One region of the Auritidibacter ignavus genome, then DNA from elsewhere that is predicted to be linked to it. Evidence: riboswitches for the same ligand, from Rfam matches in the RefSeq annotation. Region 1 holds a riboswitch; each other region holds the start of a gene.
The links. Region 1 has a riboswitch for S-adenosylmethionine ahead of QDX22_RS10410 (LLM class flavin-dependent oxidoreductase). Riboswitches for the same ligand answer to the same signal wherever they lie in the genome.
Positions count from the first base shown of each region.

Region 2: another riboswitch for S-adenosylmethionine. It lies ahead of QDX22_RS07125 (flavin reductase family protein); the one in region 1 lies ahead of QDX22_RS10410 (LLM class flavin-dependent oxidoreductase).
Region 3: another riboswitch for S-adenosylmethionine. It lies ahead of QDX22_RS00975 (O-acetylhomoserine aminocarboxypropyltransferase/cysteine synthase family protein); the one in region 1 lies ahead of QDX22_RS10410 (LLM class flavin-dependent oxidoreductase).
Region 4: another riboswitch for S-adenosylmethionine. It lies ahead of QDX22_RS09580 (OsmC family protein); the one in region 1 lies ahead of QDX22_RS10410 (LLM class flavin-dependent oxidoreductase).

Region 1 is NZ_CP122564.1:2,291,894-2,295,913, reverse strand. It holds gene QDX22_RS10415 (BCCT family transporter) at 1-946, shown strand, start outside; gene QDX22_RS10410 (LLM class flavin-dependent oxidoreductase) at 1,041-2,450, opposite strand; SAM riboswitch class I at 2,463-2,560, opposite strand; gene QDX22_RS10405 (acyl-CoA dehydrogenase family protein) at 2,658-3,917, opposite strand.
Region 2 is NZ_CP122564.1:1,553,709-1,557,728, reverse strand. It holds gene QDX22_RS07140 (hypothetical protein) at 1-101, opposite strand, end outside; gene QDX22_RS07135 (cold-shock protein) at 159-371, opposite strand; gene QDX22_RS07130 (RNA-binding S4 domain-containing protein) at 486-881, opposite strand; gene QDX22_RS07125 (flavin reductase family protein) at 874-1,422, opposite strand; SAM riboswitch class IV at 1,481-1,601, opposite strand; gene QDX22_RS07120 (alpha/beta hydrolase) at 1,671-1,943, opposite strand; gene QDX22_RS07115 (alpha/beta hydrolase) at 1,949-2,458, opposite strand; gene QDX22_RS07110 (flavin-containing monooxygenase) at 2,515-3,960, opposite strand.
Region 3 is NZ_CP122564.1:221,880-225,899, reverse strand. It holds gene QDX22_RS00980 (cystathionine gamma-synthase) at 1-1,066, opposite strand, end outside; gene QDX22_RS00975 (O-acetylhomoserine aminocarboxypropyltransferase/cysteine synthase family protein) at 1,063-2,517, opposite strand; SAM riboswitch class IV at 2,560-2,677, opposite strand; gene QDX22_RS00970 (Rib/alpha-like domain-containing protein) at 2,996-3,715, opposite strand; gene QDX22_RS00965 (hypothetical protein) at 3,739-3,867, opposite strand.
Region 4 is NZ_CP122564.1:2,112,331-2,116,350, forward strand. It holds gene QDX22_RS09570 (CPBP family intramembrane glutamic endopeptidase) at 1-283, shown strand, start outside; gene QDX22_RS09575 (MATE family efflux transporter) at 357-1,673, shown strand; gene QDX22_RS09580 (OsmC family protein) at 1,670-2,263, opposite strand; SAM riboswitch class I at 2,271-2,353, opposite strand; gene QDX22_RS09585 (hypothetical protein) at 2,425-3,060, shown strand; gene QDX22_RS09590 (hypothetical protein) at 3,237-3,701, shown strand; gene QDX22_RS09595 (thiamine pyrophosphate-dependent enzyme) at 3,914-4,020, shown strand, end outside.

The sequences.
Region 1 (4,020 bases):
CATCACCGGTTCGACCCTGTTCATGTTGCGCGGTACCTTCGAGTCCCTGGGAAGCTACCTGCACCACCTGCCCGAAATGGCGCTGTGGAACGACACCTTCGCTGATACCGGCTGGCAGAACACCTGGACCGTGTTCTACTGGGCCTGGACCATCACCTGGTCGCCGTTCGTCGGAATCTTTATCGCCCGCATTTCCAAGGGTCGCACCGTGCGTCAGTTCGTGCTCGGTGTGCTGGCTATTCCATCGGCCTTCTCCATCCTGTGGTTCGGTATCTTCGGCTACGGTTCCTTCGATATCGAGCTCAATGGCGACGGTGGGCTGGTCGAGCGCGTGGTCGACGAGGGAGACATCCCCGGCGCGCTCTTCGCCTTCCTGGAACACCACCCGTGGTCCTACCCGATGTCGATCCTGGCCATCATCCTCGTGGTGATCTTCTTCATCACCTCAGTCGACTCGGCCGCACTGGTCACCGACACCATGACCAACGGTCACGAGGACTACAACCCGCTGGGCCAACGCATCTTCTGGGCGGTGGCCATCGGTCTGATCACCGCCACCCTGCTGGTCTTCTCCGCTGAGGGCGGTCTGACTGCACTGGAACAGACCATTATCTTGGTCGGTCTGCCATTCTTCGTGATGGGCTACTTCCAGATGTACGCGCTCTACCGCGCCCTGCGTGAGGACGCCGGTGAATTGCCCCAGATCCGGACTCGCGAGTGGAAGAAAGTCCTGCCACCGGAGGAATACGCCCGTCGTGACGCCGACGATGACTTCAACACCGATGATGTGGTCGTCGAGCCCGAGGCCGAAGAACCGGCTCCGGTCATGCGCGATCCGTACCTGGATCTGGAAACGATCGAGCCCAGGGCCAAGCACGGTACCCTGGCTGCCCGCACTAGCTCGGCCCCGCTACCCAAGGTATCCAGGAAGGACCGCAACCAGTAAGGGCCGGGGCTCGCTGAGTCCCACACGGCATGAGAAAACCGGCAGGGCTTCTCCCTCAGCGGGAGAGGCCCTGCCGGTTTGTTGTCTAGCGGTCCTAGCGCTGCAAAGATCCCGGCGTGAACTGGGAACCGTGGTGGCGTTCATTGAGGTGATCGCCCTGACCAAACAGCTTCTGACGCAACGTGCCCGGAGCGTAGCCGGTCTTGTACCGCCCCAGCTTCTGCAGCTGTGGCACCACGTACTCGACGATGTCCTCGAAGGTGCCTGGGGTGACCGCATAGGCTAAATTGAACCCGTCGATATCGGTCTCATCCTGCCACTGGATCATCTTCCGGGCCACGGTCTCGCCGGAGCCGACGATGACCGGGCCGAAGCCGCCCACACCGACCCATTCGGCCATTTTGCGCACGGTCCACTCCCCGTCATCTCCCGACGCCTGCTTGAAGGTCTCCACCGTGGACTGGATCGCGTTTGATTCCACCTCACCCAGCGGCTCGTCCAGATCGAACGTGGACAGGTCCAAGCCCATCCAGCCTGACATCAGCACCAGGGCGCCTTCCACATCGGCGTAGCTGGCGTAGTCTTCAAACTTCGCCTGGGCCTCGTCATCGGTGGCTGCGGTGATCACCGTCAGCATCGCGAAGATCCGCAGATCATAGGGGTCACGGCCGGCATCCACTGCCGCCTGGCGTAGCTTTTCCACAGTCGCGCTCATCAGCTGTGGGGTGGGCGAGTTAATGAAGGAGGCTTCAGCGTGCTTACCGGCAAACGCCCGACCTCGGGTGGAGGCACCAGCCTGGAAAATCAATGGCACCCGTTGCGGGGAGGGCTCGGTGACCGCGGTGCCGGGAACGGAGAAGTACCGACCCTGGTGGTTGATATTATGCACCTTGGTCGGATCGGTGAACACCCCGGTGCCACGATCCTCGACCACCGCATCGAGCTCCCAGGAGCCATTGAGTAACTTATAGACCACGTCCATGTACTCATCGGCGTGATCGTAGCGCTCGTCGTGTTCCATCTGATCGACATTGCCCATATTGCGGGCCGCGGAGGGCAGATACCCGGTGACCACGTTCCACCCGATCCGGCCGTCGGTGAGATGATCCAAGGTCGCCAGTCGCCGAGCGAAGGGGTAGGGGTGCTCATAGGCGGTACCGGCGGTGACCCCAAAGGAGAGGTTCTCGGTCACCGCGGCCATCGCCGAGACCAGCAAGAACGGGTCGTTGACCGGCACTTGGGCCCCGGAATTCAGCGCTGCCCGGGGTGAGTCCTCAAAGACGTCGTAGGGACCGAGCACATCGGCAATAAATAGCCCATCGAACAGGCCCTTTTCCAAGATCTGGGCCAGCTTGGTCCAGTAGCCGATCGTGTTGTATTCCCGGGCGTGATCCTCCGGGTGGCGCCACAGCCCCGGGGACTGGTGCACCACGCAATTCATGTCGAAAGCGTTGAAGAAAATCTCGCGCTCACCGTTCTGGCCGGTTTCAGGGGTGGTCGACATCGAAAGATACTCCTTCCATCGGTCTTGGCATTAGCACCCGGGCACGGACCGTGGACCACGGGTTGCTGCGGCGTCAACGAGCCAAGTCTCTCAGCCACTCTGGATGGGACGAGACCATCACCTGACCTGGGGCTTTTCGACAGAATGTGGGTGAGGCAAACCGCAGTGCGAGTGGAGACCGGTTGCTACCGGGGCGTGCTGCCGGGGCTATCGGTTCTGCGCCAGATAGGTGCTGGGCACGGTTCCGTTGACTTCCCAGTCACCGACCATCCTGGCCTTGAAGACCGACGGATCATGGGTGGCCAAGGTCCGGGCGTTGCGCCAGTGCCGGTCCAGGGCCAAACCGGTGGAGGTCGCCGAGGCCCCGAGCACGTCAAAAATACCGGTGCAGACCTCCAACGCCAATGACGGGACCGTAATCGCTGCCCGCTGGGAGGCCACCAGCGTCTCGATCCACCCGGAACCGGGCTGAGTCTCTTGACGACCAGCGTCGGTGGCCTCTTGGGCTACCACGGCCTCATCCAGTTGCGCACCGATCGCGCGCACCGCTTGCTCACACAGCGCTGATTTGGCGGAGAGTTCTCCCACAATCCCCAACAGTTGATCGTCTTCGCGCGGGGTGGACCCGGTCGAGGTGTTGAAAACGCGGGTGCGCTGTTGCAACGCGGCCATCCCATCGCGCAACGCCGCCCGGGCAATACCGGCCTGCAGGGCCAGCAACGTGACCTCAAGCATCACGTTGAGAATACCCCGCCGGGAATCACCCGGCCGGTCATAAACCGCCTCGGCCAAAGCGTCTTTCATGATCAGCGATCCGGTCGCAGTCAGCCGTTGCCCAAATCCGTCCCAGTCATCACGGACTCGCACGCGGGGCTGTTTCACCGCAACCACGGCCACCGCGGACAGACAATCCTCAACGCGCACCCCCGATTCGCCATGACGGCGTCGCTGACGGGCTCGTTTCAGCGCCAAATCATGGTCACGATCCACGCCCACCATCGTCCAGGTCGAGGCCAGCGTGCCCGTGGAGTAGTACTTGGTGCCCGACACGGTGAGGTTGCCCACCTCATCGGCGCTGACTGTGGTGGGCTGGGAGACCTGATCCATCGTGGCTGACAACGCCGAACCGCCCCACTCGCCCTGGTCAATCCGATGCCACCACTGCTGCATCTCGGACGAGGTGGTCACCGCGCGCAAATACTCAATAAACACCACATGCGATCGCCACATATGGGCGACGTTCACATCTTCGGTGGCGAGATCCATCATCAGGCGCAGCACCGTCTCGAAGCTCGCGACCGGTTGCTGCGGATCCTGTCGGGGCACCGTAACGGCCCCGAGCCCGGCATCGCGCAACTGCTCGAGCGGAATGATCGGAAGATGTCGCCCGGCTTCTCGCGCGCGATCACCACGGCCGATCTCGTCAAAGAGCTGCCGAAACTGACGGGAAAAATGTGCGTAACTCACAGCCGGTAATGCCTCCATCATTGTTGGCATGAGCGCCCGCTCCCGAAAGAACAGGCGATTACTGCGGCGTCAACGAGCGAGGTTTCTCGGGCGCTCTGAACGA
Region 2 (4,020 bases), 740 kb from region 1:
GAGGTGGCTGGAAGCGTCGTGAGCGTGAGGGGAGCAACGAGGGAGGCGAGGCAGAGTGGCGTGAGCGCAACGAGACGCCACGACGATTTCACCGTGCGCATTCTCACTCCTTGGGGCTCTCAAATCGGTGTGACCCGGTAGGTCTGCTGGCTAAGTTCTTATGGCATTCCGGATAGTGCGCGGACTTGTCGTGCTTGAAGCCCTCGGTCGGAGGGCTCAAGATCAAATTCTACGCGTTGACCTTCAAGAAGTTTCTTGAATCCTTCATGGTCAATAAATTTATAGTGTACGAACACGTCATCGTTTTGGTCGGACGTAATAAAACCAAAGCCCTTTTCGGCGTTGAACCAACGAACAGTGCCTTGAGGCATGGCCGAGTACTCACTCCCTGCTGCGTGCCACAGCGTTGTCTCCAGACGTCACGGATCTGCACGACGTCAATTCAGGGACTATTCTAGCCAGAATGTGAGCCAGTATTGGTGTGATTAGCGGGAGGAATAGCCACGTAACTTATCTAGTTGGCGACGTTCTTTCTTGGTCGGTCGCCCGGTTCCGCGTTCGCGATAGGGTACGGCAAGTAAGTGTCGCGGTATGGGTTCTGGAGAGTGGTCAACATAGTGTTGGACGGCCACCGGGGCCCCAACGCGTCGGGAGAGCAAACCGGTGACTTCGAGAATGCGTTCGCGACCGGGTTGACGGAAGCTCACGGTATCGCCGACGTGGACTTTTTGGGAGGGTTTGACGGATTCACCGTCAATTTTCACGTGCCCGCCTTTGCATGCTGCGGTGGCTGCCGAACGAGTTTTATACATCCGCACCGACCAGAGCCAGACGTCGATGCGCACCGCTGAGGGATGACCAGTGGCAGTGGAGTTACTCATTGCCTTCGGCAGTCTTCAGATCTCGGAAAGCTCGGCGGTGTCGCACCAACGGTGAGGTTTGCTCGGTGCTGGAGGCCAGACCGTGGACTTCGAGAAGGACAATGTGGTGGTCGCCAGCTGGCAATTCGGCGTAGACGGAGGTGTCCAACCACTGGGCGGCTCCCTGAAGAAAAATAGAACCGCGTTCGGAATAGCGCAAGTCCAATCCGGCAAACCGGTCCTTACTGCGTGAAGCCAGCTGGGCGCAGATGTGAGATTGGCGTGACCCCATGATGGAGACACCGATGTGATCGGCTTCCCGCATCCGGGGCCAGGTGCGGGAGTGGTTCTGAATGGCAAAAGACACCAGAGGCGGTTCCACGGAGACACCGACGGTGAAGGAGGTGGCCACCAAACCTTCTTTAACCCCTTGAGCGTATCCGGCTAACGCCACGACGCCGGTGGGGTACTGTTCCAGGGCGTGACGCAAATTGTGAGGTGAGATGTCCTGAGTGAGGTCGGCACGTAACTCCGAAAATACGTCAAAGCTGGTCGCGGTCATCACAAACTCTCTGTGTTTTGTGTGCGCCCCGAATTCCCCGAAGATGAGCTAAACTCGGACGCGGTACTTGCCACTGTGGGGTATCCACAGGACCGAATCGTCACCTGGAGCACCCCACTACTCGCGAAGAGGGTTGCCGTTCCATCAGCCAGGGCTGTCAACGATGGAAACTCGTGATTCACGTTGTCTCAATGATCTTTAGCTTAGGCATTGAAGCCTGTGGGGTCAATTCGATAGGTCACGTGATGTCATGCGTGGTCAGGGTTCGGTTCCTGGCACTCCAGCGGGTGCGTCACCCGCTGGATAAACAGGCAAGCGTCGTCCAGCACCTCATCAGCCACGGGATATTTGCTCCCGGAGGTGAAGATCCCGTGGGGGACCCCGTGTAGGTGCCGGAATTGCACATCGACCCCAGCCTGGACCAGAGAGTGAGCGTAGGTGACGCCATCGGCGACGAGAGGGTCCAAGTCAGTCGAAACGATAACTGCCGGGCAACAGTGGGGCCCAATCTCTGCGTGCAGGGGGCTCAGCCGTGGATGAGATGTGATGTCGGGGTCGCTGATGTAGAGGGAGACAAACTAGTCCATTGTGTCATCGACGAGGGGGAGGCCTTCGGTGAAGATGCCACGGGGTCAAAAGGTAGTGCTCCAGCCTCTCGGACCCACTCACAGACGGTCACCACATCGTTGAACGCGGCCGGGAATTTGTGCTCTGGTGCCCGACGGTAATCCACCGCGATGACAGGGTAACCGGTCCGGACCGCCAGTTGCCGGCGCAAGCCGTCGTGGGTGTCGAGGCTACCCATGACCCAGCCCCCGCCGTGTGCGAAGAGCGCTACCGGACTCGCTGCCGAGGCATCGGTGCGGGGTTCGTAGTATCGGGCCGTGATGCCGTTGACCTGGAATTCGTCGACCGATGCAACGGGAACTTGGTCAAAACCGACGGCCGCACAGTTTTTTTCGTAGGTCTCACGAAGTTCAGGAATAGCGAGCAAGTGAAAGGGTTGAGCTCGGCCTTCCCGGAACGGGCCCAGCACCTTGCGAGCCTCGGATGAAACCTAGCGTGCTTTGTAGCGGTCGTGGTGAGCCATAGCTATACCACCGTGTAGTCCTGGAAGTGCGGAGTCTTGAGGGCAACCCGGTAGTCTTCGACGGTGCTACTCCAATTGTTCGTGACGCGCCCTTCGGAGTTCTTGAACCAGGAGGAACAATCAGCGGAATAGGACGAAGCCTCGAGCTCTTTCTGGATCTTTTCGTTCACGCGAGCTAGCGCATCGGCATCAACCTCGACAGCATGCATCGAACCGGAGGAGATCCGTTTAATGAAATCAGCGATGTAGTCGTGCTGAATTTCCAGCATCGACACCACCGAGTTGTGGTTCAGATTTGTGTTCGGTCCGTAGACGAGGAAGAGGTTCGGGTAGCCATCAACTGTGATGCCATAATAAGCTTCCGGGCTGATGCCCCACCGCTGAGCGAGATCGACGCCATCAGTTCCGATGATGTCAATATCATCGATGAACTTCTGACGCTGGAAACCGGTGGCAAAGATGATGACATCGAGCTCGTGCAGCTCTCCGTCCGCAGTGATGATTCCTTGCGGGGTCACCTCTCGAATCTCTTCGGTCACCAGGTCCACGTTATATCGACGTAGCGTCGGGTAGAACGCGTCGCTACGGAGCGTGCGCTTACACCCGTAGGGGAAATCCGGAGTCAACTTCTCGAGTAGCTCAGGGTCGGTGATTTCGCGTTCGAGGAATCCCAGCGCCTGCCGTTTGCCTTCTTCGGAAGCAGCGGTTCCCTCCAGGGTCCGGTAGAAACCGGTTTCGCGATCGTTATAGATAAACTCCCGGACGTCGCGAAAGACCTCCGGATCCGTGTGCATTGCTTCACGTGTTTGGGTGTCAAAGAGCTGTTCTTCTCGCGGAAGAATGTAATTGGCCGAGCGCTGGAAGACATCAAGGTGGGCAACCTCGGGTGCAATCTCTGGCACGTACTGGATAGCCGTGGCCGCGGCACCAATTGAAGCGACCCGTTTTCCCGCGAGATCGATGTCGTGGCGCCAACGCGAGGCATGAAACTGCTCGCCCTCGAAGGTATCGAGGCCAGGAAAGTTTGGCGTATACGGGGACCCCAGTTGGCCACATGCCGAGATCACTGCTCGAGTCTGTAGAGACTCGCCGTTTCTCAGCGAGACGGTCCAGGTGCGCGTTGCGGAATCCCAGCGCGCCTGAGTGACGTCAGCGTGAGTACGCAGGTGTGGCAGGATGCCAAACTTCGTCGTGAAATTCTTGAGATAGGCGTGTAGCTCGTGCCCGGGAGCATACATCGAAGACGCTTCGAGGTGGAGGTCGTAGCTGAAGCAGTAAATAACAGATTGGGTATCGCAGGCGACTCCCGGGTAGGTGTTATCCCTCCATACGCCCCCGACGTCATCGGCCCGTTCCAGAATGACGAAATTGTCGATCCCGTGATGCTTCAACGTCGCTGCCTGTCCGAGTCCCCCGAAACCGGCTCCAATAATGACTGCGTCATACATGTGATGTCCCTCTTCTTCTCGTCTCGTTAGCTGTGCAGTGATGCGTGCGTTGGCGTTGAC
Region 3 (4,020 bases), 570 kb from region 1:
ACTCGACGCCACCGAGGCTGACCGATAACAGGAACGTTTCGGTGGATTCGGCCACCTGACGCGCTTTGGCCTCTCCCCCGTTTAATCGGAAGCTCACAATCCCCCCGGAATCACTCATTTGTCGACGAGCGATGTCGTAAGTGGGGTGGGAAGACAATCCGGGGTAGAAAACCTGGTCGACCTCGGACCGATCCTGGAGCCATTCCGCGATGATTCGTGCATTTTCACAGTGTTGTTGCATCCGCACGCCCAGAGTTTTCAACCCACGAGAGGTGAGGAAACAGTCCTGGGGGCCTGCCACAGCACCGGCAGCGAATTGCTGGAAGCCGATGACCTCGGCTAGTGGTTTGTCTTCCCAGCTCGTCTGGCCAACCACAATGGCGCCACCCAAAACGTCTGAATGGCCGCCAATGTATTTGGTGGTTGAGTGAATCACCAGATCCGCACCGAGAGTGATCGGCTGTTGTAGTGCCGGTGATGCGAAAGTGTTATCCACTACGAGCAGTCCGCCATATTGATGCGTTGCTTCTGCCCAGGCAGAGATATCAACCACGGTCAGCAACGGGTTGGAGGGCGTTTCCAACCAGACCACGTCAGGACGGTATGTTTCCACCGCCTGAGCGAGCTTGTCTTGCTCGCTGGGACTCACGAAGACGGTATTAACTCCCCACCGAGCGTAGAGCTGGGTGAGCAGTCGGTGTGTACCACCGTAGGTTTCGGCCGTGCTGACAACGGTTGCACCAGGTTTCAGCACCGCCCGCAACAGAGCATCTTCAGCAGCCATGCCCGAGGCAAAACTAAACGCTGCAGCACCGGCCTCGAGCTTGGCCAGCTGTTCTTCGAGACCGGTCCGTGTGGGATTACCGCCGCGGGAATATTCAAAGCCAGCGCGTAGTGTTTCCACACCGGGTTGCACAAACGTCGAGGTTTGATAGATCGGTGGAATCACCGCTCCGGTCAGTGGATCCGGGTCTTGACCAGCATGGATGGCTCGGGTTCGGAACCCCGGGGTGGGATTTTCGTTTTTCTTGCTCGGGATGTTGTGGTGAAGATCAAGAGTTGTCATGACAGTGCCGCCTTTGCTGATTCTTCTGCCTTAGTGGTGTTTGCATCTGCCCAGACCTGTTCGGACGCGGGCTGATTTGCTTGAACAAGCTGGTCCAGCCCTTGTTTGACGTCGTGCCACAAATCGTCGACATCTTCGCGTCCAACTGCCAGTCGCACGGTGGTCTCGTTGATCTGTCCAGCGATGCGAAGCTCCTCCGAAAGGCGACAGTGGGTCGTGGTCAGCGGGTGGGTGATCAAGGAGCGAGAGTCGCCAAGATTGACCGCCAGGGTAAACAGCTGCAGTGAATTGAAAAACCGCTCAACACCGGCAGAATCGGTATTCAATTCGAAAGAGAATACCGCTCCCGTCCCCCGCGTGAAGTCTCGTTCCGCAATGTCTTTATTCGGGTGAGATTCCAGCGAGGGGTGGCTCACCGAACGCACACCGGGGTGCTGTTCCAGTCGACGAGCGAGTTCCGTAGCGGTCTGGCTGTGGCGGGGCAACCGCAGGTCGAGCGTTTCAATACCCTCCAAAGCCTGCTGGGCGTTCAACGCCGATAGCACCGGTCCCACGTCGTTGAGCAACTGTGCTCGAAGCAGATGCAGCACAGAGCCTGCCTCCCCGTATTTCTCCACCAAGGACTGAGGACCAAAACGAGGGCGTGGTGTGGTCAGCTGTGGCCATAGCTCTGGACGTTGTGAGGGATGGAAATTGTCCGTGACAATGACCGCTCCTCCGAGAGAGGAACCGTTTCCGACCAAGTATTTGGTCACCGAGTGCACCACGAGGTCAGCACCCAGACGAGCAGGTTGGAGCAAATACGGTGTCGCCAGGGTATTGTCGACAATCAGTGCCACCCCGTGCCGGTGAGCAACTTCTGCCAAGGCCGGGATATCCGGCAGGTCTGCGTGTGGGTTGGCAATGGATTCGACCACAAAGACCCGCGTGCGTTCGGTGATCGCTTCCTCCCACTGCTGGGGATCGTGCGGATTGACCCAGGTGGTGGTGATCCCGGCTTCCGCCAGGCTGTCGTTGAGCAAGTCAGCGGTGCCACCATAGATACGGTTTGAAGCCACCACGTGGCCGGCCGGAGCCTCCGGATGGGGTTGACCGTCTGGGCTTTGCGAGGACCGTCCTGCCAGGGCCAGCACACTCAGCGTGATGGCGGCCTGGCCCGACGCGGTGGCGACCGCCCCGACTCCGTCTTCCAGGCTGGCAAGTCGCCGTTCCAGCAATCCAACCGTGGGATTTCCAGTTCTGGAATAGGTCAGTCCAGGTTGACGTTGGGCGAAGACTTCACGGGCTTGGGCGAAAGAATCGAATCCGAAGGCAGCTGAAACATAGACTGGTTCGCGTACAGGACGAATGGATTCATCCGGGATACGGCCCGCGTGAATTTGTTGGGTACTAAACCCGGATTGACATGGGCCCTCAGAGTCTTCGGCAGAAAAGTGACTGGTAGTAGACATAACGTCCCCCTTGATACTAGGGCGTGTCTGCCAGTGCTGGGCACGCCGTGCTTGCCTCCAGCGGTGTGCTGAAGACCGGATCATCATCTGAGGCACCCCGTCACAGCGGAAAGGGTTGCCGACCGGCCAGTCAGAGCTTGTTGAACCGGTTCTCGTGATCCTTTGTCAAAGTATTCTACTTGTTTTCGAGGAGTGGTTGGTCTAACGAATTTGGTCTCAACCTCCGCTACCGCCACCCACTCTGAAAGACACTTTAAAAATCGCCCTGATAGTGGTCAAAGCACCGGGTGGAGGACCCGTCATATTCTGTCGTCAAACCTTCATTACCGTGAATATCTCACATTATGACGACGCTGGCCGCGCCGGGTTCTTTCCCCACGCGGCCAGCGTCGCGGTGTGTCTTCCGTGCCGTCGTTATTCGACGATCAGGTGACGCTTAGTGCACCCGGCGGTTGCGCACCGGGACGAAAATGGTTCCTCACACAATCGAGCCCACAGCCAGGCCGGCAATGGCCAAGATGTTTCCGGTACCGGTAGTCGCCACGTCTGAGGACGAACCAGAGCCAGTTGCACCAGACTGCTCATCCAAGCGGCGCTTGTTCGGTGCAGCACCCTCCGTTGCGGTTCCGGATCCACCGCTTTTGTCCTCGTCCACGGCGTTCTCAGGCGCACGGTACGTGATGGTTCCCGTGGTCTCATCAAGCGAGATCTCCCAGTCGTCTGGGACGGTAAATGACTCGTCGATTGCAAATCGAGTCCCCTCTGGCAGTTGCGGCTCGACGGTTTGTGGGGCCGCAACCGTTCCACCCGGTGCAGTGGTGACCGCCTCATATCCCGGACCATACTGCTCGCTCGCAGACGTGACGGTAATCGTCACCGGCACGGTATACTCCCGCGGTTCGGCGTTCTGTGGGGTGGGTGCGACGGCAATGGAACCATCCTGTTGCAGTGCGGCCCACTGTGGCCACTCTCCGTCGACATCGACGGTGGTGCCGTCGGGCAACGGGTTGCCATCGTTTCCGCGTGGCACCGCAACGGTCGCTTCCTCGTTCATCGCTACGGTGATGGGCTCGTAGACAGGGACTTGAGCCACGATAACCTTAACCTGAAGTTCATCAGGGTGACCATCACCAAAGGTGCGCTGAATCGGAACGGTATAGGAGCCCGGCTCGACCGTGCTGTCTGCCGTTGCGGTCACCTCACCATTCTCCGGATTAACCGTCACAGGAAGTCCTTCGGGGCATCCGGCGTGTACTTCACGGCGCTATTCGGGGCCGGTTTATCACCGATATCATTGGTCTTTGCATCATCTCCGCCGGCTTTGACCGTCACCGGCTCCCAGTTATGCATCGGTGCTTCGCACTGATAGGGAACTTCTCCGAGGGATCCTGGGAGTAGTCGGGGGCTCACCACCCGTTCCAATCCGCAGGCGGGAATTCTGCCTCAACGTCTCCGACGAGGTCGCATCACGTTCATCAACCCAGTCATCTAAGATCGCGGTCA
Region 4 (4,020 bases), 180 kb from region 1:
GGTACCGATCTCGGTGATCACCTTCTCGCTGTTACATTTCATTGGGGCGGGCCAATTCAACATCATTGAAACCATTCCGTACGCGGTGATGGGACTGGCGTTCTCGCTGGTCTACACGCTGATGAAGTTCTCGCTGGCCTTCAGCTACGTCCAACACGCCTTCAATAACGCGGTGGCGGTCTGTCTGCTCTACCTCACCCCGGCAGAGCTGTTGGAACAAGGCCGGGAGCAGTTGGGTGCGGCATGGTGGTTCACCATCGCACCGTGGGCAGGCCTGGCTTAACGCGGTGCCTGAGGCTGAGTCCCGCCGTTCAGACCGGCCGCGGTCGGTATCTGCCCAGATTCTTTCATTGGCCGTGCCCTCACTCGGGGCACTGATCGCCGAGCCACTGTTTTTAGTCGTCGATACCGCCATGATCGGCAACCTGGGTACCAGTCAGCTGGCCGGGGTCGGATTGGCCGCCACGGTGCTGCAGACCGTGACCGGCTTGCTCGTCTTTCTGGCCTATTCCACCACCCCGGCTGTCGCCCGTTTTCTCGGTGCCGGTGAGCTCAACCGGGCCCTGCAACGTGGTCGTGACGGTATCTGGTTGGGGTTGCTACTGGGCGTGGTGATCGCCATACCTTTGGCTCTCACTGCCCCGTGGGTGCTGAGCGCGCTGGGGGCTAGCGGGCAGACCCAGGCTCACGCGGTGGAGTATCTGCAGTATTCGATGATCGGGCTTCCGGCCATGACCGCTATCCTGGCCACGGTGGGCACCCTGCGGGGACTGGCCGACGCCAAAACCCCGCTGGTGGTCGCCGGTGTAGGCTTTGCGATCAACATTGCGGTCAACTACCTGCTGATCTACGTGGTCGGACTCGGCGTGATCGGCTCCGCCTTGGGCACCTCAGTGATCCAATGGGCAATGTTCTGCATCTACCTGATGATTCTCACCACCCGCTACCGGGGAAAGGGCGGTCGCCTGTTGCCCACCCTGGCGGGGCTGAAAGACACCGCCCAGATCGGGTCGTGGTTGCTGGTGCGTTCGGCAGCACTGCGTGCCGGGATTTTGGTCACAGTACTGACCGCCACACAACTGGGCGCCCCAGTGCTGGCCAGCCACCAGATGGTGATGACCATCTTCTCCACGCTGTCCTTCGCCCTGGACGCGCTGGCCATCGCCGCCCAGGCACTGGTCGGTCAGGAACTCGGCGCCAGCCACCGCCGGGAAGTTCGGGAGCTGACCCGGACGATGATCCGCTGGTCGATGGGCTTCGGGGTGATCACCGGGCTGTTGTTGGCCGGGCTGTCTGCGGTGATCCCGCGAATGTTTAGCCAAGACCCGGTCGTGATCCAGGCCGGAGCGGCCGGGCTGATGGTGTTGGCCATCGCCCAGCCGCTGGCGGGGTATGTGTTCATCCTCGACGGCATCCTGATGGGTGCCGGGGACGCCAAATACCTCGGGATCGCCTCAGTGGTTGCCTTGGCGCTCTACCTGCCGTTCATTCTGTTTCTCGGCTGGCTGGCCGCCCAGCTCGACGACGGCTCCGGGGTCGTATCGGTGGTGTTGGTCTGGGTCGGCTTCGCCGTGGTATATCTGGGCGCTCGTGCGCTGACACTGTGGTGGCGGATTCGGGGCGAGGCCTGGATCGTGTTGGGCAGTGTGGTCGGCCCGTCGCGCTCGTCCTAGGCGTCGGGGTTGGTGAGCGTCAGAAATGGTTCGGCAGCGTCCACCGGCTCATTCCGGTTGGGGACCCCCAGCGCCTGATTCACCACGGCCTCGGCATCGTGATCAACCAGCCGGTCGACGAACTGCCAGTGCACGGTCAGCTGTAGCCCTTGGGCCGCTCGCAACAGGTTGGCTGCCGGGCAAGCGTGCTCCACGTCCTGGGCGAAGGCCCGTAGTCGGTCCGCGTCGCGCACATCGGTCTGGACTAACACGGCCAAATGATAGGTGTGAAAGTGAGGTTGGACATCCCGGCCTGCCGCCAGACCACCCAAATCCTGGGAGGCATAGGAGTAGGTGTGAATGCCCTGAATCGGGATCTGGTGTGTGCCGGACTTGGCCTCAATCACCACGGAAATACACTCGTTGGTGGCCCCGAGAATGTATTCCATCGGGTTAGGCGCTGCATTCTTTCCACCGGAGGCTTCCGGCTCATCAACCAGGAAACGGTACGCACCGGTGCTCACGGTTGTTTGAGCGGAACCGTAGAACACGCCGGACACCCGGTTGGATTCAGATTCGGCCACCTGGGGCTGTTCGGTGAACGTTGTCATATTCTTGCTCCCATCGATTCTGGCATTAGCACTCGAGATAGATTGCTGCGGCGTCATGGAGCCAGATCTCTCGGCCGCTCGTGATGGACATTTATATTCTGTCATACCGGGCGCGAAGGAGAAAACTGCCGGAGAACGTTTTCTTGCCTAGAATGTCTCCCGTGACTCAGACCCAACAGCAGCCTCCGTCCAAGATCAGCCCCGACACCGCCCACCTGATTTTTCGACCGTATCTGATTCGTGCCGGGGTGGCCTTAGCCTTCGGGATCTTCTCGCTGATCTACCAAGCGCCCGACCTGATGGACTCCGGCCCTGCCTGGGTTAATGTCAGCTGCGCCATCTACCTGTTTCTCACCGGGGTGGCGATGTGGGAATTCCTGCGCCAAGAACCGGTGCCGGAGGCCATGCGCTCGCCTTTGTCGATGGCTGCGGCCGCCTGGGTGCTTGGGCCGGTTGCATTAGTTGGGGCCCAACTGTTCTCCGCCGGGGTGATGGCCACCGCGATCATCCTCAGCCTGGCCTTGCTGGTTGCCGGTATCGCTCAGCTGGTGGCCGGTGGTGGATACCGCAAAGAATTCCCCCCGGCCCGCGACTGGTTGATCCCCGGAGCCGTCGATGTGCTCACGGCGGTGGCCACCGTCATCGCGATCTTCGTCGGAGCTGACTTCCACAATCTGCTCGGTATTGTGGGCTCGGCGGCCTTTATTCACGTGGTGTTTTGCAGTATTCCCGGGGTGGGGTACTACCTCGACACCCGCCGGGCTCGTCGTCGTGGGTGGAGACCGAAAGAATCCTGACCTGCAGTGCTGGTCTGTGGTGCGCCCTGTTGTTCACTCTGAGAGGTCACGTGCGGATTCTGTCAGCATGCCGTGATTAGAATAGTCAGGTGCGCCCTGGTGCCCCACGACGTGGATCATCCGGAGCGTGCAGGCATTATGTATTGTGATCATCGAGCACCCCAGGAGCGTGAGTCGTGACTACTCAGCGCGGCCCGCAACCTCCGAACGGCCCCGAGAAGAACAAACCCCTCGGCGTTGCGGCACCCCTGATTTTCTCAGCCGTCCTCGGTTTGATCGGTGGTGTCGTGGTCACGCTGGCCTCCACCGGTGGCCTGAACAACCCCGATAGGCCCCTCCGCCTGGACCTGGGTTTGATCGCTTTCGGGGTGTTTTTCATCGTCTCCCTGCTGGTGGTCTCCTTGCTCCAGCTGGCATCACGAGACAACCCCGAACACCTTTCCGAAGGCTCCGGCATTAACCGGTCCTCGGAACAAATGCACCGTGAAGCCATGGCCAAAGCGCGGGCGAAAAAACGCGCTGAGGCCGAACGGGCCGAAGCGCAGCGCTCCCCAGCATCTCACCCGCGCGACTCAACCCCGCAGCACGCGGAGGATGCGGACCGCGAGGACCCACAGCACGGTGAGGGTCGCTCCTCCTAACGCGTTCTGTGCAACGAACGTGGTGGACATCATAGAAATGTCCCGGCATGTTCACAAAGGACTGAATCTGCCCCGGAATGTGACGGGGCGGACATCGGGTCGATGGTAGTTTGGATAGTCAAGCGAGAGATAACCGTTGTCCACCACCATGAGATCGCGGTTCATGATGAAAAAGTGTTGTAAACACATTCTGTGTGGAGCTGAGGAGCCAGATGAGCCAGAAGAAGCCTGCCGGCCACGTCATCGTTGATACGTTGGTCGCTCACGGCGTGAAACGCGTCTACAGCGTTCCAGGGGAGAGCTACCTGAACGTGCTAGA